DNA from 4 places in the Candidatus Thiodictyon syntrophicum genome. Region 1 is predicted to be linked to each of the others. Evidence: predicted binding sites of a transcription regulator. Region 1 holds the regulator's gene; each other region holds the start of a gene.

Region 1 (7,295 bases):
TGGGCGATGATGTCATCGACCTGCCGGTCATGCGCCGGGTGGGACTGGCGATCGCCGTCGGGGATGCCCATCCCCTGGTTCGCCAACACGCCCACTGGTGCACCAGTGCCCCCGGCGGACGGGGCGCGGCGCGTGAGGTCTGTGAGCTGGTGATGACGGCCCAGGGCACCCTGGAGCCGATCAACCGCGGCTACCTTCAGGGCGCCTGAACGCAACCCGATGCACAGCGAGGTGACAAAGCGTGTGGACGACGCGACAGGGGCGCCTGGCGATGGTCTTCGCCATCCTCGCAGGCGGGGCCTGGTGGCTGCTGCGCAGTCTGAGCGAGGAACCGGCCGCGCGCGTACGCGAGCGTGCCCCTGACCACATGGTCTGGGACCTCGACGCCATCGAGACCAACACCGACGGACGCCCGCAGCGGCATCTGGTGGCCGACCAACTGCGCCAGTATGTTGCCGAGGACCTGGCCGAACTCGACCAGCCGCGCCTGACCCTGCTCGACCGCGAGGGCGGACCGCCCTGGAAGGTGGAATCCAAACAGGGTTTCCTGCTGTCCAAGGGCGAGGAGATCGACCTGCGCGACGAGGTCCGGATCGAGCGGGCCGGTGCCGGTCCGAACCGCTCGTTACGACTCGCAACCTCGCAGTTGCGGCTCTGGCCCAAGCGTGAATACGCCCAGGGCGATCAGCCGGTGAGACTCGCGAGCGACAACGACTGGCTGACCGCCGCCGGCGTGCGCCTGTGGTACGCCCACCCGTCCCGGGCTGAGTTTCCCGGGCGCGCCCACATCTTTGTCGCTCCCACCCCAACCGAGAAGGGGAATGCTGGTTCAGCCGCCCCATGAACGCCAGACCGATGATCGCCACCACCGCGCCCCGGGCCTTGCCCGTCCTGGCCGCCGCGCTCTTGACCCTGGGTCTGGGCCTGACGACCCGCAGCGCCGTCGCGCTGCAGAGCGACGCGGCGCAGCCCATGCTGATCGAGGCCGACCGCGTCGAGGTCGACGAGGGCAAGAGCACCAGCCTTTATCTGGGCCAGGTCCAGGTCGACCAGGGGACCATGCGCCTGCTGGCCGACCAGGTCACGGTCCACCACCGCAGCGACCGCCAGATCAAGTACATCATCGCCCGGGGCGAACCGGCCAGTTACAAACAGCAACTGGACGGCGAGCAGGGCGAGATGCAGGCCTTTGCCAAGCGCATGGACTACGACGCGGACCGCGACGAGCTGATCCTGACCGGCGAGGCGCTGGTGATCCAGGGCACGGACCGCATCGCCAGCGAGCGGATCGTCTATGATCGGGCCCATGCACGGGTGCAGGCGGGAGGCGACAGCCGGGTGAAGATCCAAATGACGCCGCAGGCCAAGAAGGACGGCAAGCCGCCGGCGCCCGGCACCGCCGCGGCACCCCCGGCGCCCCCGGTACCCACCCCCAAGGCACCCCCGCCCGGCAAGCAGGGCGGCGCGTGAGCACCCTCTGCGCCACCCACCTGAAGAAGCGCTACCGCAACCGCCAGGTCCTGCGGGACGTGAGTGTCGAGGTGAACGCGGGCGAGGTGGTCGGCCTGCTCGGCCCCAACGGTGCCGGCAAGACCACCTGTTTCTATCTGATCGTCGGGCTGATCCCGAGTGACCACGGACGCATCGAGTTGAACGGCCGCGACCTCACGCAACTGCCGATGCACGCCCGCGCCCGGGCGGGACTGAGCTACCTGGCGCAGGAGCCCTCGGTCTTCCGTAAACTCTGCGCACGCGACAACATCCTGGCGATCCTTCAGACCCGCCGCGACCTGAACCGCAACCAGCAGCGCGAGCGTTGCGAACAACTGCTCCAGGAACTGGGGATCAGCCATGTCGCCGCCTCACTCGCACTCAGCCTGTCCGGCGGCGAACGCCGCCGCCTGGAGATCGCCCGCGCACTCGCCGTGGACCCGGTGGTGATGCTCCTCGATGAACCCTTCGCCGGGGTCGACCCGATCGCGGTCGGCGACATCAAGGCCATCGTCGCGCACCTGCGCGAGCGCAACATCGGCGTCCTGATCACCGACCACAACGTCCGCGAGACCCTCGACATCTGCGATCGCGGCTACATCATCAGTGACGGCAGCATGATCGCCGCCGGCACTCCCACGCAACTGCTCGCCGACCAGCAGGTGCGCGAGGTCTACCTCGGCACCGATTTCTCCATGTGAGCGCCCCAGACCATTCCGCCATGGCGCCCGAATAGGCTAGAATCAAAACAGGCACTCAACTTGCTAGACTCGATCGGTCCACCCCACACGCAGCCCCCGCGATGAAGCAGTCCATCCAGCTTCGACTTGGTCAGCATCTGTCGATGACGCCCCAGTTGCAGCAGGCGATCAAGCTCCTTCAGCTATCCAACCTGGAGCTCCAACAGGAGATCCAAGAGGTCCTGGACAGCAATTTCATGCTCGAGGAGGGCGATGAGGCCGACCGCTTCCAGGCCGCCGACGCCGCCGACGCCCGCCTGGTTCAGGACGCCACGCCGGAGCCGACGGCCACCGTCCAGGAACAGACGATCGAACGCGAGGTTCAGGGCGAGTCCAGCGAGATGCCGGACGAGCTCCCGGTGGACACCCACTGGGACGATGTCTACGAAAACTATCTCCCGAGCGGCAGCCAGGGCAGCGACGACAACGACTTCGACCCCTTCTCCCAGCAGAGCCGCCCGGAGACCCTGCATGACCACCTGATCTGGCAGCTCAATCTGGCCCGGCTCAGTGCGCGCGACGAGGTGATCGCGCTCGCGGTGATCGACGCCATCGACGGCAACGGCTACCTGCGCACGGACTGCGAGGAACTGCTGAGCACCCTGGGCGACCCGACGATCGCCCCCGAGGAGGTCACCACCATCATCCACCGGGTCCAGTCATTCGACCCGGCGGGGGTCGGCGCCCGCGATCTGCGCGAGTGTCTGTTGCTGCAACTGCGCCAGTTACCCCAGGGCGCGCCGACGGCCCCCGGCCAGACCACGCCGCAGGCGCTGGCCATCGCGATCTGCGCGGACGGGTTCGACTTTCTGCCCCGCAACGACGTGGCGGCCCTGGCACGCCTGCTGGGCGCCCCGGAAGCGGCGATCCACGCCGCCCTGGAGGTGATCCGGCACCTGAATCCCCGCCCCGGCACCTTGATCGCGGAGACCGCGTCGGAGTACGTTGTACCCGACATCTTCGTGCGGCGTGTGGAAGGTGTGTGGCAGGTCGAGCTGAATCCGGAAACTACGCCTAAACTAAGAGTGAACGCCGACTATGCGCGGCTCATCCGGCGCAGCGACCAGAGTGCGGACAGCATTGCCTTGAAAAGTCACCTGCAAGAGGCCCGCTGGTTCATCAAGAGCCTGGTCAGCCGCAACGACACGGTCCTGCGCGTCGCCGCCAAGATCGTGGAATTGCAGCAGGAATTTCTCGAACGCGGTGAGGAGGCCATGAAGCCGCTGATCCTGCGCGACGTCTCCGAGGCGCTGGACCTGCACGAGTCCACCATCTCGCGGGTCACCACCCAGAAATACATGCACACCCCGCGCGGGACCTTCGAGTTCAAGTTTTTTTTCTCGTCCCACGTGAACACGGCGGCCGGGGGCGAGTGTTCATCCACGGCCATCCGCGCCCTGATCCGCAAGATGATCACCAATGAATCGGCCCGCAAGCCCTTGAGCGATAGTCGGATCGCCGACGAGTTGGCCGATCAGGGCATCAATGTTGCGCGACGCACCGTCGCGAAATACCGCGAGGCGATGGGCATCCCACCCTCGAACGAACGCAAACGCCTGGCTTGACAGGCGGTTTGAAACCAGAGGAGAAGACCAGACCATGCATATCAACCTGACGGGTCACCATATCGACGTGACCGAGGCCCTCAAGGGGTACGTCGATAACAAGTTCGAGCGCCTGGCTCGCCATTTCGACCACGTCATCAACGCCCACGTCATCCTGACGGTGGAGAAATTGGCCCAGCGCGCCGAGGCCACCCTGCATGTGAACGGCGGTAAGCTGTTCGCCGACTCGGTCCATGAGGACATGTATGCCGCCATCGACACCCTGATCGACAAGCTGGACCGCCAGATCCTGCGCCACAAGGAGAAGAAGGCCAGCCACCGCCCGGTGGCCGTCACCGGCACCAAGCCCGGCGAGACCGAGTAAGGGCGAACCCCGATAAACCACAGGGTCGCACCCGGGCCGGCACGCACGGACACCTCGGACACCCGTTCGAGGTGTCTTTCGTTGCGACCCGGGGCCATCCGAACCAGTGTGACGGGCGCGTGCGTCCCGCACGACCAAGAGGAGTCAGCCGACATGACCCGCACCCACTTGCGCGACCCGCGCCGCGGTACCTGCCGCGCCGTCCGGCATTGCGTCCGCGGCCAGGAGCGGTAGCCGATGTTACCGCCCGACTTCATCAACGAACACCGCATTGGCCGCGGTCTTGAGATCGCGAGCAAAAAGCGTCTGCTCGAGACCCTGGCCCGCCTCCTGGCCACGGACCATCCGCAGTTGAAACCGGACCTGATCTTCGAGCGTCTCCTGGAGCGCGAGCGGCTCGGCAGTACCGGGCTCGGGCACGGCATCGCCCTGCCCCACGCCCGCGTCAAGGAGGCCACCCAGTCCCTGGGCGCCTTCGTCTCCCTCGCCCGCGGGGTCGATTACGACGCGGCCGACGGGGAGCCTGTCGATCTGGCCTTTGCGCTGCTGGTGCCCGAGACCGCCACCGAGGAGCACCTGCAACTCCTGGCCGAGTTGGCCGGCCGCTTCAACGATCCCGCGGTGCGCCAGCAGTTGCGGCAGGCGGGGTCCGCCGCCGCCGTCCTGCGCGTCTTCGGCGTCGCCTAGCGCACGGCGCCCCATCATGGCCGACAGCCTCCAGTCACTCATCCGGCACACCGGGCCCCGCACCCGGCTGCGCTGGCTCACCCCTGAGCCCGGCACCCGCCGCCCGCTGCGCGGGGACGACCCGACCCTGTCCGGCCAGGCCCTGGTCGGGTCGCTCAACTGCATCCACCCGAACCGGCTGCAGGTTATCGGTCGCGCGGAACTCGTGTACCTGGCCGGTCTCGGCGCCACCGCCTTCGCCGAGACCATCGAAAAGCTCTTCACCGACCGGCCCACCGCGGTGATCTTCTGCGACGGGATCGAGCCCGAACCACTGTTCTGGGACTGGGCCGAACGCACCGGCACCCCCCTGATCGGGTCCCCCGTCTCGGACGAAGAGTTGATCAATCAACTGCGCTACTATCTGACCCACGCCTTGGCGGAACGCAAGACCATCCACGGCGTCTTCATTGAGGTCTTGGGGATGGGCGTGCTGCTGGCCGGGGACCCGGCGGTCGGCAAGAGCGAGTTGGCGCTCGATCTGATCAGCCGCGGACACCGCCTGATCGCCGACGACGCACCCCAGTTCGCCCGCGTCGCACCGGAGAAACTGGAAGGCACCTGCCCGGATGCCCTGCTCGATTTCCTGGAGGTCCGCGGCCTGGCACTGGTTCAGTTTGGTTCTTCCTTATCCTTATGTTTTTGTAGTATTTTTATAACCTGGGCTGTCGAACTCTAAGGACCTCATCCCACGAGAGTCCCTGCTGGAGAATCCCCAGAGCCACCGCAGGAACCTGTTTTGTCGTGAAGTGGCTGCGAATAAAGTTATGGACAATCCACAACATATCCAATGTTCTTTGCAAACCAGAAATGCTCTTCGCGTACGTATTCGTTCGGCGGCGATAAGCAGAATTCTTTCGCCGAAATGAAGCGTTCGATGCTTCCAAATGATTAGCATGAATATCGGCTGGCGTCACATCTTGATCGGTTTCTGGATGCTCCGGATGAGGGGTTTCGTATTTGGGACGCGAGTGCCCCGTTCTATCAGTTCCTTTCCCTTTATTCTTAAGGCGCACCTTCACACCGCGACGAAGCACTTTCGGTGGGCGGCCGCGTTTTCCGGTTCGCAATACTTCGTGGCAAATTTCAAACAGGAGATTGCCATACCGACGTTCCCCGTCGGTGACTAGAGTGACATCGCCAGTACGCAGGATGACATCTCTAAGTATTTGTATGGCATATGAAAATAGGCTGCGATCCTTTTTCCCGCACTGAAGCGCCCAGATAAATCGACTTGCCCTTTCCATCAGTACGATCGTCCAGCCTTCACAATCCTCCGGGGGGACATTCCTATTCACTTTCGTATAAAGCTCATCACCTTCGATCAGTTGCTCAATAAAGGTGTGCGTCAGGGCATATATGACCAGCACATCCTTGCAATCGGCCAGGCGACGCTCCCATAGGAGCAACGTATTCTTCGCAATCGCGAAGGCCCGGCAGGCGGCGTTCAAGCCGATCCCCTCAGTGCGCGTTTTGAGCACTTGAATGATGAAGCTGGTCGGTTTCCTGAGCCCCTCGATAAGGGTGGCTTTGGTCTCGGAAAAGAGCCTATTGCAACTTTGACATCGCCACAGCAAACGCGTACCGTTATGACCGGTTTGATACGTCTTGTGATGCCGACAATTCTGTGAATTGCAATGAGGGCATGTCCATTGTCCGTTCAAGAAGTTCTCACTTATTCAAAAAGTGACGGAAACCCGCGCCGAACTAGATATATTACATATATTTCAATGTCTTGTAAACAGGAATTAAACTGAACCAGTGCCCGGCCTTGGGATTCTCAATATCCGGGCCATGTTCGGCGAGGGGGCCGTGGTCCGACGCAAGACACTGAATTTGATCATCGACTTGAAACCGCTTGATCAGACTCAACTCGACCGCATCGACCGGCTTGCGGGGAGCCTGTCCGCCAGCACCATCCTGGGGGTGGCCGTGCCCCGGATCACCATGCCCGTGGCCCCGGGGCGCAACCTGTCCATCATTGTGGAGGCCGCGGTACGCCACCAGATCCTGCGCATTCGCGGCTATGATGCCGGGGTCGACTTCATCGACCGTCAGGCGCGCGCGCTGAGCAATGACCGCCCCGACCCACCCGAGGTGCGTTCGGGCGGCACACCGGTCGCCACCGCGCCGTCGCCCGGTGGGCCCCGCCCGGGGCCCACCGACGGCGGGGCCTGACCAGGCATCCCACCATACCCACCAACCCGTGGACCTCACCATGAGACTCGTCATCGTCAGCGGCCTCTCCGGCTCCGGCAAGAGTGTCGCCTTGCGCACCCTGGAGGACCTGGGGTTCTACAGCATCGACAACCTGCCGCTGTTCCTGCTCAAGGACCTGGCCCTGGGGCTCAAGGACGCCGTCGACGAGGTCTTCAGCAACACCGCCGTCGGCGTGGACGCGCGCAGCAA
Region 2 (7,295 bases), 1.1 Mb from region 1:
GTCTGGGACCCACCCTGGGGCCAGGATCAGATGAGCGACGAGGCCAAGCTCCAGCTCGGGATGCTGTGATGGGCTAATGGGCCTCGATCATAAGTCCGGCCAGCCCGTGAGCAGCGAGGTCGCCGGTCCGCACAGCGGACCCTCCGGGTTGGCTCCGCGCCCGTAGGGTCCGCTGTGCGGACCGCGGACCGCGGACCGCTCGCCGAGCGCCGGAACTGGCATGGTCAAGGCCCCATCATGCCATCGGCTGCCTGATGATGGTCTTCCATTCATAGTCAATGGCCGCGGGCCCCTTCTTGATCATGAACTTCACGGCATAGGAAACCATGAATAAGACTTCGACCGCAGCGGCGTAGGCCGGTGAGGTATTGGGATCGCCCGTGCCGTCCACCATCAGGTAGTTCATCTTTGGCACCTCAACCTCGACAACCTCTTTGGCCGATGGTTGATACAAGTGCTTCAAGTCCTTCTTGAAATCGACTTTCTCCATGGCTGCTCCCGATGATTGCTGAGGGTATGCCTGGAACGGCGCGTGCTCGCTTTCCAAGACGTGATCATAACTCCGGCCACGCGCCCTTGCGGCAACCCGTCGCGGCCGGGGGGCCGCTCCTACGGCGTAGGAGCGGCCCCCCGGCCGCGACGGCTATCACCCTCGAGGTAGCCGAAATAATGATCAAGGTCCGCCGCGGCTCCTGGCCGACTGGTCCTCGGCACTCCGTCGGCTCAAACCTCCCCGCGGTTATAGTCCGGCTGCGCGGTAATCTTATGGATGCTCAGATCCGCGCCCAGGTATTCGTCCTCCTGGCTCAGGCGCAGGCCCATCACGGACTTGACGGCGCCATAGATCAGGAAGCCGCCGCCGAAGGCGATCACGACACCGGTCAGGCTGCCGGCCAGTTGGCCGCCGAAGGTGACACCGCCGACCCCGCCCAGGGCCTGGAGGCCGAAGATGCCGGCCGCGATCCCGCCCCAGAGGCCGCAGAGACCGTGCAGGGGCCACACGCCCAGCACGTCGTCGATGCGCCATTTGTTCTGGGTCAGGGTGAAGGCATAGACGAAGAGGGCGCCGGCCACGGCGCCGGTCACCAGGGCACCGATCGGGTGCATCAGGTCGGAGCCCGCGCAGACCGCGACCAGGCCGGCCAGGGGGCCGTTGTGCAGGAAGCCCGGGTCGTTCTTGCCGACGACGAGCGCCGCCAGGATGCCGCCGACCATGGCCATCAATGAGTTCACCGCGACCAGCCCGCTGATCGCATCGAGCGTCTGGGCGGACATGACGTTGAAGCCGAACCAGCCCACGGTCAGGGTCCAGGCCCCGATGGAGAGGAAGGGGATGGAGGACGGCGGGTGCGCCGTCATGCCGCCGTCGGTACGATAACGCCCTTGCCGGGGGCCGAGCAGGAGCACGGCGGCGAGCCCGATCCAGCCGCCGACCGCATGGACCACGACGGAGCCGGCGAAGTCGTGGAAGGGCTTGCCGAAGATGCCCTCGATGAGCGCTTGCAGGCCGAAGTTGCCGTTCCAGACCATGCCCTCGAAGAAGGGGTAGAGCAGGCCGACGATGAGGAAGGATGCCAGCAATTGCGGGTTGAAGCGCGCGCGCTCGGCGATGCCGCCCGAGACGATGGCCGGGATCGCGGCGGCAAAGGTCAGGAGAAAGAAAAACTTGACCAGGGCGTAGCCGTGTTGGGCCTGGAGCGCCGCGGCGTCGGAGAAGAAGTGGACCCCGTAGGCGATCCAGTAGCCGACGAAGAAGTAGGCGATGGTCGAGACGGCAAAGTCGCTCATGATCTTCGCCAGGGCATTGACCTGATTCTTGGCCCGGACCGTCCCCAACTCCAGAAAGGCGAACCCCGCGTGCATGGCCAGGACCATGACGGCGCCGATCAGGATGAAGAGGACGTCGCTGCCGGTCTTCACTATCTCCATCGAAACTTACCTCTGTGCTGTTGGGTCGTGTCGCTCGTGCAAATTTGGTGCGAGGGCAAGCAGGAACCGTGCCGACCGGAGACGGTCAGGTTCGTGCGGGTGAGGACGGCGGCGGTACGGGGCAGTTCCACATCGGCGGGCGCGCATCCGGCGCGGTGAGTGCCGACGATGCACCAGCACAGCGCAGCGGGTCCGGGCTGACGCACCGGCTTGGATCGTTCCCCGGTGCTTGTCCCCACGCAAGGCATTCCTCTGCCCGAGTCGCCAGGCTTGGTTTCATGGGCTTGGTCCGGCGCTCGCGACCCGCGCGATCAGGGCCTGGTGCAGCTCCGCGGGTAATCCGGCATCCTCTTGACTGACCAGGCAATGGACGGTACGCGCTCGGGCGCAGGTGTGTCCCCGATCATCCAGAAAGCGATAGTCCAGCGCGAAGGAGCGCCGTCGCACCGCGGCGACCCGCAGTTCCACCCGGACCCGGTCGCCGAGCCGCAGCGGGCGCTCGTAGCGTGCCTGCGCCTGGGTGATGGGCAGTGGGAGCGCGCTGGCCCCGGTTCCGATCAGGTCCTTGAGCGGGAACCCCAGGTGCTCCATAAATGCCTCGTAGGCGTCGTGGGCGTGTCTGAAGAGGTGCCCGTAGAACAGCACCCCGGCCGCGTCGGTGTCGTGCAGCCGGATGCGCAGGGCGTAGGCGTAGGGTTCAAGCGGCATGGGCTGGTCCTGCGGATAATTTGAGCAATCCGGGTGACGGGGCTTCGCCAAGCACCGGTCTCCCGCGTTACAGTAGTCGCCTGTCGAGCGGCGTGCGGCGCTCTGTCGCGCGTCGGCGCCTGCCATGAGACCGGGTCCTGACCTCGGAGTCACAGCATGAACGCGGATGTCATCGTCATCGGTGCCGGGCTGTCCGGCTTGGCCTGCGCCCTGACCCTGCGGGAGAACGGGCTCGAACCCCTGGTGCTGGAGGCGGCCGAGGGGGTCGGCGGGCGCGTGCGTACCGATCAGCGCCAGGGGTTTCTGCTCGATCGCGGCTTTCAGGTGTTGCAGACCTGGTATCCGGAGGCCCGGCGCTGGCTCGATTACGGTCGCCTCGACCTGCGCCCATTCTATCCGGGCGCCCTGGTGCGGACCGGCGGGCGTTTCCACCGGGTCAGCGACGTGTGGCGCCGCCCGGCGCGGTTGCCGGAGATGCTGGCCTCCCCCATCGGCATCCTGGCGGACAAGCTGCGCCTCCTGGGGCTGCGCCGCCGCTGCCTGCGCGGGACCCTGGAAGACCTCTATGGGCGCCCCGAGACCCAGGCCCTGGGGCGCCTGCGGCAGTTGGGCTTTTCCGAGCAAATGATCGAGCGCTTCTTCAAGCCCTTCTTCAGCGGCGTCTTCTTCGAGCCGGAGTTGGCGGTCTCATCGCGCACCTTCGAGTTCATCTTCCGCGCCTTCGCCTTGGGCGACACGGCCCTGCCTGCCCGCGGTATGGGCGAGATCCCGGCGCAACTGGCCGCCCGTCTGCCCGCCGAGCAGATCCGCACCGGTTGCCGGGTGGAGCGGCTGGGCGACGGTGCGGTGCTGCTCGACTCCGGCGAGCGCCTGCGCGCCCGCACCCTGGTGATCGCCACCGCGCAGGCACAGACCGCGCGGCTGCTGGGGGTGCCGCTCGCGCCCGCGTTGGCGGCCGGGCGCGGCACCACCTGCGTCTATTTCGCGACGGGGCGGGCGCCCTACCGTGGTCCCTATCTGCTGCTCAATGGCGAGGGCCAGGGGCGGGTCAACAGCCTGCTGTGCCCAAGCAACCTGTCGGACCTCTATGCCCCGGCGGGCCAGTCCCTGATCGCGGTCAATTGTCACGGCGCCCAGCACAACCCGGATGCACTGGAGACGGCCCTGCGGCGTGAACTCGCCGCCTGGTTCGGCGATCGGGTACGGGGCTGGGAGCGGCTGGCTGTCTATCGGCTGCCCCAGGCGCTGCCGGTGCAGGCGCCGCCCGTCCCCTATCCGGGCGGGGGGGAGCAGCGGGTGGCCGACCGGCTCTGGGTCTGCGGCGACTACCAGTGCGCCCCGTCCATCCAGTGGGCGCTGCACTCCGGGCGCCGCGCCGGGGCTGGGGTCGCCCGCGCCCTGCTCGGGCGCGTGGCCGAGCACAGCGCGGCGGGGCTGCGATGGCCCGATGACCGGCCGGCGCTCGGTCCGATCGCCGGGGAGCGCTGAGGCGCAGACGGATGAACCGCTGTCCCCTGTCCCCGCGGGCGTCGTCGTCGGCACCTCGACCCGGGTGCCGCGGTTTCATCATTGCCGCGCTGGTCCTGGCGGGCGCCGCGACGGCCTTGGGCGCGGTCGCTGCCGATGCGATCTACAAGTCGGTGGACGCGCAGGGCCGCGTGAGCTATTCAACCACGGCCCCGGTCCCGGACAGCGCGGGCACTGTCGAGGCGATGCGGATTCGCATCGGCGCCGAGGCACCGCCGCCCGGGGGGGTGGGTCAGGGCGCAAACGCGGGCGCCGCTACGCTCCCTTCGCCCCAGCAGGCCCAGCAGGCCCTGATCCAGGCTAAGGCGGCGCTGGAACAGGCAAAGATCCACGGTGAGGACGATTGGCAGACCACGCCCGGCGGACAACAGGTTTCCACGCTGGAGTATGACCAGCGGGTCACGGCGGCCCAGGAGAAGGTGCGGGAACTGGAGGCGGCGCTGGGGCGTGCGCGCAAGCGCTGAATCGATGAGTCCAGTACCTCCGGCAAAAAAAGGGCAAAAAAAAGCCCGGCGGGGAGCCGGGCTTGAACGTCTCATGTTGAGAGAGACGAGGAGGACTCGGTTGAGACCTTCAGGCGACTTGGTTGTTGTTATCGGTCGCCCGACTCAATTGGTGACTAAACGGCGGGGACGGTCTTGCGAAGATCGGCGCTGACCTCGGCCAGGCTCTTCTCGAACCAGACGCGGTAGTCGTCGCGGGTCTGGCCAGCGAGCTGCAGGTTGAGCTTGGACTCACCCATCACGCGCTCACTGAAGTCCTTGACGGCCTCGGCCTGACCCTTGACGAACTCGTTCACACCCTTGGCCTCGGTGGCGAGCTTCGTCAGGCGCACGCTGTGCTCAACGGCGAGATTCATCGCATCGACCTGACGGGCGGCCAGACGCTCGAAGATGCGCAGATTGAGCTCGCCCAGGCTGGACATGCGCTCCACGCCCTTGGTGGTGATTTCGTTGACGGTATTGAAGGTGTCGTTTGCGTTCATTAGTCTGTCTCCAGAACTTTGTTGCGTTGCAACATTTGTTGCAGTGCACAATAGTCGGCGTTTTGGCCCCTGTCAAGGAAGAAAAACGAAATACTATGGATTAATTTTCTTTAGGTGCGCCGATCTTGGGGCTGGGGCCCGCTCACTGGTCGTCGTCGTCGTTGTCGTCCGGGCGCTCGCCGCCGACGGGGATCCCGGCCGCGCGCATGAACTCGTCCTGCAGCTCCGACCACAGGTCCATGTTGCGCTTGGTCATGCGGGTTACCGCGTCCAGGGGGCTGTCGCCCCAGGCGTCGGTCAGTTGTTTTTGCTGCTGGGCGAAGAGGTCGAGCGAACTCTCCAGGTAACGGGCAAAGACCCCCTGGACGGTGCCGCCGTAGAACCGGATGATCTGGGCCAGCATGGTCGCGCTGAACAGGGGCTCGCCCCCGGTTTCCTCCTCCAGCATGATCTGGAGCAGGATCGAACGGGTGATATCGGCGTCGTTGGCGGCATCGACGACCCGAAACCGGGCGCTGCCCATCACCAGGTTACGTACGTCGGCCAGGGTGATATAGCGGCTGACCTCGGTATCATACAGACGCCGGTTCGGGTATTTCTTGATGATGCGTTCGCTGCTCATGGCCATCGCCTGATTGGGGACCCTCGCGACCAAGTGTACCGCGCCGCCGCGCCGCGACGGTGCGCCCCCAGGGGGAGGCAAGGCCCCGGGCGCGGTCCCGCCGGGTGTTCCGGCGGCCGACGGCGCGCCGTTGCGGGCCGCGCCGACTGGTTTTCCTTTGCGCTCGGCGATGCCGCCCGGTAGGATCGCGTCGGCGGGGCGCCTGGAGCGACCGGTAACCACCGCCTTGGCGATCCGCACCGCGGCGCGGATCATGCTGGTGTCGCTCATTGCCCCTGGTGTGCTCCGTAACTATATCAGGTAGCGGACCGCCGGCCGGGGACGGCCGTCTCCGCGCCAGGCGCAGCAAAAAGGCGCCGGCGCGGCTGTCGGTTCACCGCCGCTGCTGCCCGCACGACTGCCGAAACGCTCACGGGGCTGCGCGCTTGGGGGCGTCTGGTGCCCCTCGTCAACATCCCCATGCCTGGTTCACCGACGGATCATAGCGGAGTTTGTTGCAGCGCACAATTTTCCGTGCTAGCTTTTTCCGACTTTACACCGAGGAGGTCACAACGTGAACGAAGATAGCTTCTTTTCAAACGACTGGATGGAAACCCAGCGTAAATACTGGGAGAGTTGGATCGCGATGAATCGCAAGGCCATGGGCCTGGAGGGGGGCAGTCAGACCGCGCCCTGGGAGTCCGCCCTGGAGCACTGGTGGAGTGCCGTGTCCCCGGCCGCGCCCGCTGCCTCCAAGCAGTTCATGGAGCGGATGATGGAGCAGGGTAAGTCCTTTTTCAAAATGGCCGAGACCTTCCTGCCCACCGCGGGCGGCGGCGGCGACGGTTGGAGCGCCTTCAGCAAGGCCCTGGAGGACATGCAGAAGGGCTTCATGGGCGGGCTCGGCGGGGGCGGTGACGACAAGAACGCCATGCACCGCATGCTGGCCTTCTGGGAGCTGCCGCTGGACAACTGGCAGCGCATGACGTCCTCCATGTCGCCGTTGATCCCCGGTGACGTCCTGCGCAACATGCCCCACGACGGCATGCAGGAGCATGTGGACCGGCTGCTGTCGGCCCCCGGGCTAGGTTACACCCGTGAGGAGCAGGGCGCCTACCAGGACCTGATCCGCCGCAGTATCGACTACCAGAAGGCCCTCCAGGAGTACTCGGCCTTCTACTCCAAGCTCGGGGTCAAGGCGGTCGAGCGCATGCGCGCCTACATGCAGGACCTGATCAGCAGCGGCAAGACCATCGACTCGGCCCGCGCCATCTATGACGACTGGGTCAACTGCTGCGAGGCGGTCTACGCCGAAGAGGTCAGCACCCCGGCCTATGCGCAACTGCACGGCAAGCTGATCAACTCCCAGATGGCGCTCAAGGCGCGCATGTCGGAGATGGTCGACGGGCAACTGGGCGCGCTGAACATGCCCACGCGCTCCGAAATCCGCACCCTCCAGGACCGTCTCCAGGAGACCCGGCGCGAAAACAAGAAGCTCAGCCATGGCCTGAAGGTCCTGCAGGCCCAGGTCGAGGCCCTGGCCAG
Region 3 (7,295 bases), 490 kb from region 1:
TAGTCGTCCAGCCGGACCGCCAGGTCAGCCGGCTCCAGGCGTTCGACGATCAGGCTGCCGATGCGGTCAGTCGCCAGGAGCGCCGCCCCGGTACCGCGTTGTTCATCGAGCCGGCCCGCCCCTTCCAGCGTAACCACCAAGAGCCCCTGGCCGGGCGGCGGGGCGTCCGACTCGGTGCGGGCCCGCTCCAGGTGACTGAAGAAATGGCGGCGGGTCGCCAGGCCCGTCTCGGCGTCCAGGTGATCGGCATCACCGAAGGTCCGGCGCAGGGTTCGATTGACCTCGATTCGGTGGGTCACGGCACGGACCAGGAGGGCCGGCCGGATCGATTTGGAGATGAAGGCATCGCCGCCCAGGCTCAGGGCGCCGGCCTGACGCTCCGGGTCACGCTCGACCGAGTACAACAGGATCGGCACCCAGCGACAGGCCGCCTCGTCGCGAATGATGGCGGCCAACTCGGCGCCGCTGGCCAGCGGCATGTGCAGGTCCATCAGGATCAGATCGGGCGCAAAGGCCGCGACGACGTCCAGCACCCGGGCGGCATCGATCAGGGTCCGTACGACAAAACCCGCGGCCATCAGCACGCGTTCGGTGAGCAGGGCCTGGGTCGCGCTGTCGTCCACCACCAGGACCCGCGACGCCTCCCCGTGCCCGGGCCGACACAGGGTAATCAGCCGCTCGACCAATTCGCCGCCCGCCAGTGGCGCGACGAAAAAGGCCGCGGCGTCGGCACGCATGGCCTGGAGACGCCACTCGATGGCGCGCGAATGGGCGATGACCACCAGCAGCGGCGGCCTGCTCGTCGGTGGCTGCACAGCGTCCACGAACGCCTTGATCGTCTGGTCGGCGCCGAGCAAGGCAGTGTCGAGGATCAGGACGGTGCAGCCGCCCGCGTCCGCGGGGACGGACGGGGCCTCCCCCGGCCCCCCGACCGTGCGCAACGCGATGCCCGCGCGTTCGAGCAAGGGGCGAATCCGGTGCGGCAGGTCGGCGTCGCTACCAAAATAGGCAACAGAGGGGGCCGGGGCCGCACGATTGGTTGAATCGCTGTGCATGAGGGCGCCTGGAGCGCTGGTCGGCCCCACTCCGAGGTCCGCCGGCGGCATCGTAATCGTTGCGAATTGACGGGGGGCGGGTCCGCGACCCCCCGGTGTTCAGCGAGCACGTCTGCTTTCAGTTTAACGCCGAAAGAGACCGAAACGTTGACTCAGATCACCCTAAGCGCATATTTCCTGCGCCAACCACGGCCGTTCCCGCCGCCGGACGGGCGCCGATGTACACGAAAGCACAGGACATCAGGCCCCTGCAACCGCCCCGGCCTGTCGGGTGCGGTCAAAACTGATGTGGTGACCGAGATCCCGGGTACGCTGTCGTTGTCGTTGTCGTTGTCGTAATCGAATAATCCGACCACGATTACGACAACGACAACGACAACGACAACGACAACGACGCCCCGTCCGTGAGAACGTCCCGTAGCTGTCGGGTACGCATCGCGTACCCGGCTCCGGCGGTCGTGGCAGCTTGGCGGGTACGCGGCGTACCCTACGATATATGCGTTAAAACATCAGTTCTGATCGCACCCCGGCCTGTCCGGAAGACGACAAGGCGCTTGAGAGGGTCGCGCCCCCCGCGGCCTGTCGGCGCGGCAATCCGGGACGGACCTGGCAGCGCGAGGCGCAGCCCCCGATACCGTCGCAGACTCATCGTCGGCTTGGGAAGTACTTTAACCCAAAAAGAGTATTTGGCCGCAAATGAACGCACATGAGCGCAAATAAATCGGCTGGTTAGCATCGTCGGCCGCCGAACACCCCACCTGGCATCAGTTTTGCTTAAGTATTGGACCAACGGCAGCAACGAGCGACTGATCATGGTCACAGAACAACTGAAAACACTGGCGCGCGGCATCGCCGCCGGCGACATCGTCCCCTATCTCGGCCCCGGGGCGCTCGCCGGGGTGCGCGACCCCGCCAACGGGGAACCCATCCCGGCCGACAGTGACAGCCTGATCATTGCGCTCAACAACGGCAAACCCATGTCTGCCCGGCTCATGTGGGAATTCCCCCGGGCGGCCATGGACGTGGAACTCAAGCGTGGGCGCAAGGCCGTCCATCGCTTCCTGGACACGACCTACGGACAGCGCGCCTGGACCCGCGCCCCCCTGCACGACTGGCTCCAATCCTGCCTGCCGCCCTATGTGATCGACATCAACCGCGACACCCAACTCCAGGACTCCTACGCCGCGCGCCCCCACACCCTGGTGCGCGGGATCAGCCGCATCGGCGGGACCGACTACCGCTTCCGCCTCGATCACTATGACGGCGAAACCTACCGTGAACTGGAGCAGGACGCCGTCGACCCCGCCCTGCCGGTCCTCTTCAAGCCCATGGGAAGCCCGCGCCCGGACGCGACCTACATCGCCTCCGACGCCGATTATGTGGATTACATTACCGAACTGATGGGCGGTTTCGCCATCCCCTCCTTCCTCAAGACCTACCGGCAGGGCCGGCGCTATGCCTTCCTGGGTCTGCGATTCTTGAGGGATACCGACCGCATGGTCATGTCGGACATGATCTACGCGGCCGCCGCGCCCCCCGGCTGGGCCCTGATCCCGGAGCCGACCCAGAAGGAGCAGCGTTTCTGCGAGCGTCTAGGGATCGAGATCATCGCGGCCGACATCCCGGACCTGCTCAGGGCAGCGGGCGCCGCGAGTGAGGGAGCGGCCGACCGGGCAGCGTAATCGTTCCCCGCCCATCACGAGGCCGACCGCTGAGCACTGACCCAGGTCCCTGATCGGCGACTTCGCGACCCCTTTCCGGCTCGGCGTTCCGGCCGGCGGCCACCCTCTGGAGTCCAAGGCTTCAGCCTTGGTTCTGTACCTCCGAGGCTGAAGCCTTGGACTGCGGCCCGGGGCGGCCGGTAAGCCTGCCCCCATCCGCCACACCAGCCGTCCGGACCAGGGTCCCGTCAAAGTCCGGGGGCTTGACGTAGCGGCGGGGGCCTCGGGCGATGCGAAGCGCGCGGGTGACGGTCGGGCGGTAGATCTGGCGAAGACGATCGCGGGGTTGGGCGAGGCGCGCGAAGGGGAAGTGCGCGGGCGCAGGCGAGCGCCAGCCTCCGCCGGAGCGGCCGTGCGTCAGCGTCAGCGGCGTCGGGTGTCAGACGCCGATGGCGGCCAGGGCCCGGCGCGGTTGGTGAGCGAAGGCGCGCAGGGCGCTGGCGATATTGGTAAAGCCGTGCAGACGAGCCAAGGCGATGGCGAAGTTGCGCAGGCTGGCCATGATGGCCGGTCCGTGGCCGACGCGCACGCGCGAGCGATCCTCGTCGAAGGTGACGTCGCGGACATAATGGGAGCGGTTCTCGATGCCCCAGTGGCCGCGGTTGAGTTGCAGGAGTCGCGGCGGGTCGGCCAACTGCGGTGGCAGGCTGGTCACGGCGAACACCGTCTCGTCGCGTTGCTTGCCCGACGTGAGTTCGGTGACGGCGCGTTCGATGCGACAGACCTGGGCGACGTGGGGGAAGTTGACGTAGTCGTTGAGGGCCGTGGAGGCCATCAAGCGGCGCTGCTCCAGGCGCCCATGGCCCTTATCGAGGGTCGTGGTGCAGAGGGGGGAAATGCGCCTCGGTCAGGGCGCTGAGGTCGGCATAGAGGGTGGGCTGATTTTCTTTGACCGTGAAAAAATAGTGGGCCTGTTTCTCCTCGACCAGGAAGCGCGCGGTCTCGCGTTGGGTATGCAGCGCATCGGCGGTGACCACCCGTCCCGTGAGGTCCAAGGGTGCGAGCAGCGGTTTGAGCTCCGGGATCTCGTTGGTCTTGGCCGGGATCTCGCGCTGCGCCACGGTCACGCCCTGATCTTGGAGGAACGCGCTGAGCAGATGCACCTGGGTGCCGTCGGGGCGCACCGCCCCGCGCAGGGCCTTACCATCGACGGCCACGGCATCGTCGGCAGCGACGAGGCCGAGCAGCCAGTCACTCAAGGTGGCATCAATGGCGGCAACGTCGCTGGCTTGCAGGACGCGGCGCAAGGTCGGCTCGGAGGGTGGCTCGAAGCGCTCGGTGCGGGGATTGTAGCGGGCGTGTAGACGCTTGAGTTGGGCCTGGGTCAGGCGCGCTGCCCACTCGGCGAGCGCGGTATAGCCGCGGTTGCCGGCGAGTACGGCGGCGAGGCCGATGCTCAACACCGTGGCCTGGGGATGGCGTTTACCGCGCGGACGGCGCCGATCGGGCAGCGCGCGCAGACGCTGCTGCAGGTCCTGCATCTGGGCCGTGGTCAGGGTGACGGATTGCATTGGCGTGCTCCAAGGGGCGGGTAGCACGGGGGCGCACAACAGCGCCCGGGCGCGTGGGTGCAACGGATAGACGAGTGCCTGCTTGGGTTCGCCATGGGGGGTATAGCGGCCGTTGCAGCGCGCAAAGCCGCGCGTGGTGCCGACCACCTGCCAGTTGGCGGCGCGGTAACAGGCACCGGTAAAACGCGTTGGATCGACGAAGGTCTCGGCCAGCAACAGGCGGTGACCATGGACGCGCAGCCAATCGTCGGACAGGCGCCGCAGGTTCAGCGCCAGGATGCGCGAGGCCAGATTAGGGACGCGCCCGGTGGCGGGGAGGATCAAGAACCGGGCGTTGTTGGCCAGCAGATGCAGGCGTTGATAGTGCAGCACCCGCGGCCAACCGATCCAGGCATCGCGGGCCGCGCACTTGAGCGCCGCCGCCTGCCAGCCGAGCAGCGCCAGCCAGCACCCATCAAGCGTGGCAACGTAGCGTAAGGTCTTGCCGAATAACGAGCGTAGGCCCAGGTAATGATGCGCCTCGACCAGCGCATCCCACGCGTCCCGCTCCCCGGGCAGGATCAGGCGGACCTCCAGACGCCGGAGTAACTCCGACGCGGGGCGGCAGGACTGGCAAGGAATTTCGGCCATGCCGACTGTTGTAAGACATTTCGGGCCGAAAATCCAGTTCTGCGAACATCGGTCACAAGCTCAAGGGGCTACGGGTGAACTCGACGGAGCCCTGCCGTCCGGACAGCCCATGAAGCGCGCGCGCAAAGAACCTGGCAAACTGGGCAGATCCGACGAGTCACCGGCACCCGCCTCCGACTCCTGCACCCACGAGGCCCGAGAGCACCATGAGCGACACGGTCAAGTACCAGCTCGACGAAGAACACCTGCCCAAGCATTGGTACAACATCAACGCGGACCTGCCGGTCCCGCTGGACCCGGTGCTGCACCCCGGCACCCAGCAGCCGATCACGGCGGACGAGTTGGCGGTGATCTTCCCGCGAGCGGTGATCGAGCAAGAGATGAGCACGGAGCGCGAAATCGCGATCCCCGAGCCGGTACGCGAGGTCTATCGGCAGTGGCGCCCCTCCCCGCTCTTTCGCGCCCGCCGCCTGGAGAAGGCGCTCAACACCCCGGCTAAAATCTATTACAAGTACGAGGGCGTGAGCCCGGCCGGCAGCCACAAGCCCAACACCGCCATCCCCCAGGCCTTCTACAACAAGATCGAGGGCGTGAAGCGCATCGCCACCGAGACCGGCGCCGGCCAGTGGGGCTCCTCGCTCGCGCTCGCCGGGTCCTTCTTTGGCCTTGAGATCGTCGTCTACATGGTCAAGGTCAGCTTCAACCAGAAGCCCTACCGGCGCGCCTTCATGGAGACCTTCGGCGCCCAGTGCATCGCGAGCCCCAGCACCACCACGGCCTCCGGGCGCGCCATCCTGGCCGAGCACCCGGACAGCACCGGCAGCCTGGGGATCGCCATCAGCGAGGCGGTGGAGGTGGCGGCCCAGCGCGACGACACCAAGTACGCGCTCGGTAGCGTGCTGAACCACGTCCTGCTGCACCAGACGGTCACCGGGATCGAGGCCATGGAGCAGATGGCGATGGCCGGGGCCCACCCGGACATGATCATCGGCTGCACCGGCGGGGGCAGCAACTTTGCCGGGCTGGCCTTCCCCTATCTGGGCAAGCAGTTGCGCGAGGGCGGCAACATCGAGTTCATCGCGGTGGAGCCCTCCGCCTGCCCGACGCTCACCAAGGGCCTGTTCGCCTATGACTTCGGCGACACCGCCCACCTGACCCCCCTGTGCAAGATGTTCACGCTGGGCTCCAGCTTCGTGCCCCCCGGCTTCCACGCGGGCGGACTGCGCTATCACGGCATGGCGCCCCAGGTCAGCCACCTGGCCAAGTTGGGCTATATCGCCCCGCGCTCCTACAACCAATTGGAGTGCTTCGCCGCCGGCCTCCAGTTCGCCAAGGCGGAGGGCATCATCCCGGCCCCCGAGGCCAATCACGCGGTACGCGCGGCGATCGAGGAGGCCGAGAAGTGCCGCGAGAGCGGCGAGGCCAAGACCATCCTCTTCATGCTGTCGGGTCACGGCAATTTCGACATGCAGGCCTACACGGACTACCTGGGCGGCAAGCTCAAGGACCTGGTCTATGCCGAGTCCGAGGTCGCCATGGCCCTGGCCGGGCTGCCGTCGGTTGGCTGACACCGGGCACCACCCGCCCGCCCGCCGCCTGACGCAGGGCGGCGGGCGGGGCCTCCCCCGGCGCTGGGGCACCCTGACCCTGGGGCTGGTGCTGCTCGCCCTGGCGCCGGGGACACCCCCGGTGCCGGTCGACGCCTGGGCCGATGAGGCGCCGGTCGGCGGCACCGCCGCGCCCGCGGGGACGGCGCCCCCGGCACCCGAGCGGGTCCAGGCCCAGGTCGAGCCGCCGGTCGATCCGGCGACCCAGGTCGATATCCTCACCCAGCGGATGCGCGGCATCGAGGGCAAGCTCAAGGAGTCCGCGGCGGCGCGCAAGTCCGCGGATCAGGCGCGCATGGAGGCGGAACGGCGCCTGGCGGAGGGCACCCAGGAGGCCGCCCGACTGAGCGCCGAGCTCGTCCGGCTGCGCGAGGCCAAGGCCGACCTGGAGACCCAACTCAGGCGCGCACAGGAGCAAAACGCCGACACCGCCGCGCAACTGGCGGCGACCGCGCATCAGGTACGCGACCTTACCACTGCGGCCGCGGCCCAGACCGAGCGCGGCGCGGACCTGGAGCGCCAACTCGAACAGCACAGGCAAGAGCAGCGCCGCGACGAGGCGGACTTCCTGGGGCGCCTGCGCGCAGCCGAGGAGGCCCAAGCCGGCCTGAGCGCCCAATTGCTCGAACGCGAAGGGAACCTGACCCGCCTGAACGCCGAACTGGGGGCCGTGAAGACGCAGCGCGACGCCCTCGACGAACGGCTCAAGACCCTGAGTGCGTTGGTCCCGACCCCCGCGGGCGGCGCCCTCACCCTGGAGGCGGCGCAGGC
Region 4 (7,295 bases), 2.3 Mb from region 1:
GAAGACGAGCGGGATGCGGTGGTCGCGCAGCAGCGGCCCAAGCGCGTCGGTGTAGACGGTGCTGTGGCGGCGCCGCTCCAACTGGGCGCCGTCGCGCGGGTCCTCGAAGCAGAGTCCGCCGAGTCCGACCTGGCGGTCGTAGGTGCCGTGGCCGTCGAAGTGGACCACATGGAAAGGGGCGCGCGCATCCTGCGCGCGATTCAAAGCCGCGCGCAGGGCCGGCAAGGTCGCCGGCTCGAGGATCTGGAGATCGACCAACCCGCCCAGGTCCTCCATCGCATCCACCAGCGGCAAGGCGCTGACACGGTGGTCGATGTACCCGCAGGCCTCGTCCTCCGGACGTGCGCTGACCAGCAAAATGCGGATCGGGGTGGCGACCGCCGGCACCTCCAGCACCCGGGTGTTGGGCAGCCGGCGGCGCACGCGGGTGGGGCGGGCGCCCTGGAACAGGTAGGCGTCGGCGTCGTGCAGCAGTTCCCAGGGGAGCGCCAGCAGGGCGGTGGCGGCCTCGCGCGCGGTCTGGACCTCGGGCTGCGGGGCCCCGGACTCCAGGGTCGTATCGACCAGGACCGAGAAGCGCCGCCCGGCCTGGGGGGCGATGCCGGACCAGGCGGCCAGGACGTTGGCGGTCTCCAGGGGCGGCAGGGCGACCTGGTAAAGGAGTCGGCCCCAATCGGCCAGCGCCTGCCGGACCCGGAGCGCGCGTGCCTCGAAGATGGGGCTCGGCCAGATGGCGTATTTCTCCAGATACCAGCGCAGTTCCTCGGCCTCGATCGGGCCCAGGGGGGCGATCAGGCGCCAGGTCTGCGCACCCTGGACCGCGCGTTGGCCGGCCGTGGCCGGCTCATAGACCAGCCGGGCGCAGGCCGTCGGCCTCGTGGAAGCGCAGGTCGGTCAGTTCCAGGACCAGTTCCTCCAGTGGCTCGTCCGGCGGCGCCGCCGTCGCGGGCCGGTCGGCCGGCAGGCGTCGGCCGAGCGCGACCAGGATAGCGTCGAGCGCCGCCTCGACCCCGCCGGGTGCGCCGCTGAGCGCGCAGTAGAGCGGCGTCGCGCCGAGCAGGTCCTTCAATGCGAGCAGTCGGGTGCCGTCCAGTGAGAGCGGGATGATCGGGTAGTCCACCCCGCCCGCCCGGCCCTTGCCCGTGCGGCCGGTCAGGCGCAGCAGCAGGCGGCCGAGCCGGCCCGCGCCGCCCGAGCGGGCGCGGCGGTTGCGGACCTCGATGGCATGTCGCAGCTCCCGGTGCACCCATTCCGACTGCAACGCGGCCGGGCTGATGAGGATCGCATAGGCGTCCGCATCCTCGATCGCCTGCCTGATCACCGGCCACAGCAGGTCCCCGCCGCGCAGTTCGCGCGAATCGATCCAGACCCCCTACCCCAGGTCCTGGAGGCGTTGCTGGAGGGTCCGCACCAGGGCGTCGTCGGCGGAGGCGTGGGAGAGGAAGACCCGGTTCTCGGTGGCGGTCATGGCGGCGGTCGGCTCCTGGGCTGCGGTCCTTGGGCGATGGTTCGGGCGGCACGGGGTCTCGGGCGGGACGGGGCGAATGCCCCGTCCGGCCCGGGAGCGCCGCACCCCAGTGCGGCCCGGCCTATCCGCAGCACGCAACGTCGCGGTCGCCCGCGAGGCCGCGCCGCACTGGGGTGCGGCGCTCCCAGCGTTCGACCCGCCTGCGCGCGTGCTCTCGGGCAGCACGGGGTTTGAAACCCCGTCCCGAACCTTTGGGCACTCGGGGTAAACGCCGGGATCGCGGGTACCCGCAGGACCGAAAAGTCGGCGAAGGTCCGCGCAGCGGACCCTACCGGCGGACACGGCGCCCGCTTGCGGATGCGGCGGCGAGCGGGCGATGGGGCGATAATCTGCCCTCCCGCTCATCCCCGTGCCCCAACCCCCGGAGTGCCCCCACCATGCGGACCTTCGCCTGCCAAGCCTGCGGCCAGGCCGTCTATTTCGAGAACTGGTGCTGCAATCAATGCGGCGCGACCCTGGGCTTCGTGCCGGATGCCTTGCTTCTCACGGCGTTGGAGGAGGACGCGGACGGCTTCTGGACGCCGCTGCCCGCGAGTTCCGCACTGAAACGCCCGGGGCTGCTGGCGCGGTTCCTGTCCCGCCGGCCGGAGCCGCCGACAACGGCAATCGCGGGCCGGCGCTACCGCAAGTGCGGCAACTATGAGCAGCACAATGTCTGCAACTGGATGGTGTCGGCGGAATCGGGCGCGGACCTGTGCCCCGCCTGTCGGCCCAACCGCACCATCCCGAATCTGGGCCGCCCGGGCAATCCGCAGAAGTGGTATCGCGTCGAACGCGGCAAGCGCCGGCTGTTCTATGGGCTGCTGCGGCTCGGGCTGCCGGTGCTCAGTCGGGATGAGGACCCCGAACACGGCCTGGCCTTCGACTTCCTCTCCGCCCAGGATGCCCCGCCCGATCAGCCGGTTCTGACCGGTCACGCCGATGGGCTCATCACGCTCAACCTCGCGGAGGCGGACTCGGTGAAGCGCGAGCGCATCCGGGTGGACCTGGACGAGACCTACCGCACCCTGGTCGGGCACTTTCGCCACGAGATCGGTCACTACTATTGGGACCTGCTGATCCGCGACGGCGGGCGCCTCGCGGACTTCCGCGCACTCTTCGGCGATGAGCGGGAGGACTACGGCGAGGCCCTGGAGGCCCATTACCGCGATGGCCCGCCGACGGACTGGCAGGACCGCTATATCACGACCTACGCGAGCAGCCACCCCTGGGAAAACTGGGCCGAGACCTGGGCGCACTATCTGCACATCGTCGACACCCTGGAGACCGCCGCCCATTTCGGCATCGAGGTGGAGTGGCGGCTGCCCGACGGCAGTTGTCGCAGCGCCGACCCCGAGTTCGACCCCTACACCATCGCCGACTTCGCGCCCATCATCGAGAACTGGCTGCCGCTGACCTTCGCGGTCAACAGCCTCAACCGCAGCATGGGCCAGCAGGACCTCTATCCCTTCGTCCTGCCCCAGGCGGCGATCGATCGGCTTGCCTATATCCACCGGGTGGTGCGGGAGGGGCGCGATCAGCACTGATGTGGCGACCGACGAGATCCCGGGTACGCTGTCGTTGTCGTTGTCGTTGTCGTTGTCGTTGTCGCAGCGCCCGAATTGCTCCGAAACAGGACAGTCGCAGGGGCTCGACTGTTCGCGTTCGGAACACCGTTGCGCCGCACGCGGCACGCCTGCCGGGCACAGTGAAGCGGCCCGGTCCGCGCGGCCCGATCCGCGGCCCCGTCCGCGCTGGTTCCAGGCGCCGCGCGGGCCGCGACCGCGCTCCTGGCACAGGCCGTGCTTGCGCCGATCTACAGGGTGTCCAGCCGCCCGCCCCGCACCCGGCCCCATCCGCACCAAACCAAGAAGCCCGAGGAGTGAACCCATGATCTACGCCAATCCCGGCCAACCCGGCTCCAAGATCACCTTCAAGAAGCGCTACGACAACTTTATCGGCGGGCGCTGGACGCCCCCGGCCAAGGGCGCCTATTTCGAGAATGTCTCCCCGGTCAACGGCAAGGGCTTCTGCGAGGTGGCACGCTCCAGTGCCGAGGACATCGAGGCCGCACTCGACGCCGCCCACGCCGCCCGCGAGGGCTGGGGCAAGACCCCGGCCGCAGAGCGCGCCAACATCCTGGTCAAGATCGCCCAGCGCATGGAGGACAACCTGGAGCTGCTGGCCGTGGCCGAGACCTGGGACAACGGCAAGCCGGTGCGCGAGACCCTGGCCGCGGACCTGCCGCTGGCCATCGACCACTTCCGCTATTTCGCCGGCTGCATCCGCGCCCAGGAAGGTTCGCTGTCGGAGATCGACGAGACCACCGTCGCCTACCACTTCCATGAGCCGCTGGGCGTGGTCGGCCAGATCATCCCCTGGAACTTCCCGCTCCTGATGGCGACTTGGAAGCTCGCCCCGGTGATCGCCGCCGGCAACTGCGTGGTGCTCAAGCCCGCCGAACAGACCCCGGTCGGTATCCTGGTGTGGGCCGAGTTGATCGGGGATCTCCTGCCCCCCGGGGTCCTCAATATCGTCAACGGCTTTGGCCTGGAGGCCGGCAAGCCGCTGGCGTCGAGCCCGCGCATTGCCAAGATCGCCTTCACCGGTGAGACCACCACCGGCCGGCTGATCATGCAGTACGCGGCACAGAACCTGATCCCGGTCACGCTCGAACTGGGCGGCAAGTCGCCCAACATCTTCTTCGACGATGTCTGTGCCGCCGACGACGACTTCTTCGACAAGGCGGTCGAGGGCTTCGTCATGTTCGCGCTCAACCAGGGCGAGGTCTGTACCTGCCCCAGCCGCGCCCTGATCCAGGAGTCGATCTACGACCGTTTCATGGCCAAGGCCCTGGCCCGGGTCAAGGCGATCAAGCAGGGGAACCCGCTCGACACCGACACCATGCTCGGCGCCCAGGCATCCAGCGAACAGCGCGAGAAGATCCTGAGCTACTTCGAGATCGGTCGCCAGGAAGGGGCCGAGGTCCTGACCGGCGGGGCCGCGGCCAACCTGGGCGGTGATCTGGAGGGCGGCTATTACATCCAGCCGACCGTGTTCCTGGGCAACAACCGGATGCGCATCTTCCAGGAGGAGATCTTCGGCCCCGTGGTCTCGGTCACCACCTTCAAGGACGAGGCCGAGGCCCTGCACCTCGCCAACGACACCCTCTACGGCCTGGGCTCCGGGGTCTGGAGCCGCGATGCCGGGCGCTGCTTCCGCATGGGCCGCGGCATCCACGCCGGCCGCGTCTGGACCAACTGCTACCACGCCTACCCGGCCCACGCCGCCTTCGGCGGCTACAAGCAGTCCGGCATCGGGCGCGAGACCCACCGCATGATGCTCGACCACTACCAGCAGACCAAGAACCTGCTCGTGAGCTACAGCCCCAAGGCACTGGGCTTCTTCTAGCCCGGCCCCGCATGGCGAACCCTACAGCAGCCGCGAGCCCGTAGGGTCCGCTGTGCGGACCAACACCGTCGCGCCAGGGGCGACGCCGACCACAACCCGTGCCCGCAGATGGGAAGATGGGTTTCGCTGCGCTCTACCCATCCTACGCGGGCCCTGGCCCAGTCGCTCCGCACCGCGCGTGCCGACGGCATCATCATCCGCCCGAGGTCCAGACCATGAGCGATCCCACCCCAGTCCCCAGAGTCATCGCCACCGAGTCGGCCGCCCGCCTGATCGCGGAACTCCAGGCCGAGCACGGCCCGCTGCTCTTCCACCAATCCGGCGGCTGCTGCGACGGCTCCTCCCCCATGTGCTTCGCCCAAGGCGATTTCCTGGTCGGCGACCAGGATGTCCTGCTGGGCGAGATCGCCGGCGCGCCCTTCTATATCGGCCGGCCCCAATTCGCCGTCTGGCGCCATACCCAGCTCATCATCGATGTCGTCCCCGGCCGCGGCGGCATGTTCTCGCTGGAGAACGGGCGGGCAGTCCGCTTTCACACCCGCTCGCGCCTATTCAACGATGCGGAGTCCGCCCAACTCGCGGCGGCCGAGCCGCAGTCGGGAGCGCAAGACCCGGGTTGGACGGTCCTTCCCACGCGATCCTGATGGCGCGGCTGTCGTGACGCAGGTCAGCTCGAACCGACCGATATGCCCAAGACCAGCAACGCGAGCATCCGGTCGCGCGCAGCACCTGCGCCCCGACGCGGCGCGGACAGCGGCGGCTGGCCGAAGAACGCTTCCGTCAAACCAATCCCGCCGTCCTGCAAGGACTGCCCGGCGTGTGAGCGGAAGCCGGCGGGGCCAAAGGACGGTTCACGGGCCGAGCCGCCCGGCGCGCGACCGGCCCCATGGACCGGATCGGGCTGCTGGCGACCCTAAACAGACCTTGAGCGTGAGGCGCCCAGAGGCAGCAGGGCACCGGCAAGCAGTCATACACACCGACAGCGCGGGCGATTCGGAAACCTTGATCATCGCCGAAACTATCTCTTGTCACCTGCAACTCTGCGCCCCAAAATCAGCGGTGCCAGCACTCGGCAAGCGTTCCCTCCCTAGGCAGGTTCCCCGGCACTCATGATCCGTTCCCTTGAGTTTGATGGCTACAGAGGCTTTCCCTGCCGTCGCCAATACGATCGCAGCCAGCCATTTCAGCGGCTGGACCTCGCGCCGCTAACCCTCCTGATTGGGCGGAACAACGCGGGCAAGACCAGCGTCGCCACCTTGCTTTACCAGGTGCTGGGCGGTTTGGCCGGCATCAGTAAAGAGGCGCTGCCCCTGACGGTAGGAGGCAGTCCTGTGGCCGAGTGTTTTCAGGACTTGCTACCCGCGCGGGATTTAAGTGCGTTCCTGGAACTTGCAGTGTCCATTGCGACCAAGAGTGGTCTGCACCGGCTGGAAACGATCCTATACCTTCGTAGTTTGCTGGACGACGACCCGCGCCCCCGGGCCCGTCACGTTGGATGGGACGGGGCGGATTACCCCGCTCCCGACGGCCCCCTTGAGTGTTTTCCGATCCCTGAAGTTCCCGAGCAAACCGCAGTGCGCGATGAGGCCAGGCAGATATTGCAGGCCAGTGTGTGGCTCGGTCCCTTGCGTGAACGGGTGCCTGAAATTCCGTCTCGGCATGGGCACAATCCCCAGACCCCCACGATAGGACCGTCGGGTCAGGGCGTGACAGAACTCCTGGCCGAGGATGAAACGGTCTTCGGTGAGGTCTCGACTTGGCTTGCCGCGAACGCCGGCCTATCCCTGCGTTGGGAGAAGAACCTCGACCTCTGGCGCTTGCAGACGACGCGCGGCGTTGCCCGCAGCGTTCCGATCACCCAAGTGGGTACCGGCGTGCATCAGTTGCTCCCGGTGTTGACGCTCGCCAAGTGGCGGAATCGGAATGCCAACCCAAGGCCGTTTATCGATGTTGTCCAGCAGCCGGAGTTGCATCTGCATGATGCACTGCATTCGATGCTCGGCGACCTCTTTCTGGACGTCGCCCGTACCGGTGTCGGAATCACTGTCGTGGAAACCCATGCCGAGGGCTTACTGTTGCGGGTGCGTCGGCGTATTGCCGAGAGCGAGGGCGAGATACCGCCGGAGCTGGTGGCGCTCTACTACATTGATGACGCACCGGACGGCAGCACGCTCCGTCGTATCCGCATCCTTGAGACGGGCGAGGTCGATTACTGGCCGCCAGGCGTCTTCTTGGAGTCTTATGAAGAGGTCAAGGCCCTGCGGCGCGCTCAACGGCTCAAGGGGCATTGATGCGATTTACGATTGAAATGCCGAAGGGAGAGGATACGGTTGCGGTCTGGAACGACCTGGTGGCGCTGCCATTCCTGGATCGGCTG

What was found. The regulator sigma-54, encoded in region 1, starts transcription at its own class of promoters, with help from an activator protein. The targets are predictions, from matches to a motif close to TGGCANGNTNCNTGCTT.
Region 2: a site for sigma-54 is predicted at 1,987-2,003, ahead of THSYN_RS06945 (ammonium transporter). Genes of this name have one in related genera too.
Region 3: a site for sigma-54 is predicted at 1,815-1,831, ahead of THSYN_RS04250 (SIR2 family protein). Genes of this name have one in related genera too.
Region 4: a site for sigma-54 is predicted at 3,299-3,315, ahead of adh (aldehyde dehydrogenase). Genes of this name have one in related genera too.

Annotation. Positions count from the first base shown of each region.
Region 1 is NZ_CP020370.1:469,011-476,305, reverse strand. Features, by position in the region: gene kdsC (3-deoxy-manno-octulosonate-8-phosphatase KdsC) at 1-209, shown strand, start outside; gene lptC (LPS export ABC transporter periplasmic protein LptC) at 242-844, shown strand; gene lptA (lipopolysaccharide transport periplasmic protein LptA) at 841-1,470, shown strand; gene lptB (LPS export ABC transporter ATP-binding protein) at 1,467-2,192, shown strand; gene THSYN_RS02060 (RNA polymerase factor sigma-54) at 2,294-3,796, shown strand; gene hpf (ribosome hibernation-promoting factor, HPF/YfiA family) at 3,831-4,160, shown strand; gene THSYN_RS02050 (PTS sugar transporter subunit IIA) at 4,398-4,847, shown strand; gene THSYN_RS02045 (hypothetical protein) at 4,864-5,565, shown strand; gene THSYN_RS02040 (IS1 family transposase) at 5,540-6,550, opposite strand; partial or broken gene THSYN_RS02035 (HPr(Ser) kinase/phosphatase) at 6,648-7,064, shown strand; gene rapZ (RNase adapter RapZ) at 7,105-7,295, shown strand, end outside.
Region 2 is NZ_CP020370.1:1,607,660-1,614,954, forward strand. Features, by position in the region: gene THSYN_RS06935 (SUF system Fe-S cluster assembly protein) at 1-69, shown strand, start outside; gene THSYN_RS06940 (hypothetical protein) at 236-490, opposite strand; gene THSYN_RS06945 (ammonium transporter) at 724-1,929, opposite strand; gene THSYN_RS06950 (acyl-CoA thioesterase) at 2,206-2,688, opposite strand; gene THSYN_RS06955 (protoporphyrinogen/coproporphyrinogen oxidase) at 2,794-4,125, shown strand; gene THSYN_RS06960 (DUF4124 domain-containing protein) at 4,137-4,628, shown strand; gene THSYN_RS06965 (phasin family protein) at 4,784-5,149, opposite strand; gene phaR (polyhydroxyalkanoate synthesis repressor PhaR) at 5,292-6,041, opposite strand; gene phaE (class III poly(R)-hydroxyalkanoic acid synthase subunit PhaE) at 6,325-7,295, shown strand, end outside.
Region 3 is NZ_CP020370.1:958,436-965,730, reverse strand. Features, by position in the region: gene THSYN_RS04255 (EAL domain-containing protein) at 1-1,055, opposite strand, end outside; gene THSYN_RS04250 (SIR2 family protein) at 1,868-2,737, shown strand; gene THSYN_RS36550 (hypothetical protein) at 3,156-3,551, opposite strand; gene THSYN_RS04240 (ISAs1 family transposase) at 3,583-4,917, opposite strand; gene THSYN_RS04235 (TrpB-like pyridoxal phosphate-dependent enzyme) at 5,124-6,485, shown strand; gene THSYN_RS04230 (LysM peptidoglycan-binding domain-containing protein) at 6,478-7,295, shown strand, end outside.
Region 4 is NZ_CP020370.1:2,719,354-2,726,648, reverse strand. Features, by position in the region: gene THSYN_RS11475 (tetratricopeptide repeat protein) at 1-450, opposite strand, end outside; gene THSYN_RS11470 (toll/interleukin-1 receptor domain-containing protein) at 845-1,321, opposite strand; gene THSYN_RS35260 (toll/interleukin-1 receptor domain-containing protein) at 1,373-1,468, opposite strand; gene THSYN_RS11465 (zinc-binding metallopeptidase family protein) at 1,906-3,054, shown strand; gene adh (aldehyde dehydrogenase) at 3,398-4,918, shown strand; gene THSYN_RS11455 (DUF779 domain-containing protein) at 5,134-5,562, shown strand; gene THSYN_RS11450 (AAA family ATPase) at 6,028-7,209, shown strand; gene THSYN_RS11445 (hypothetical protein) at 7,209-7,295, shown strand, end outside.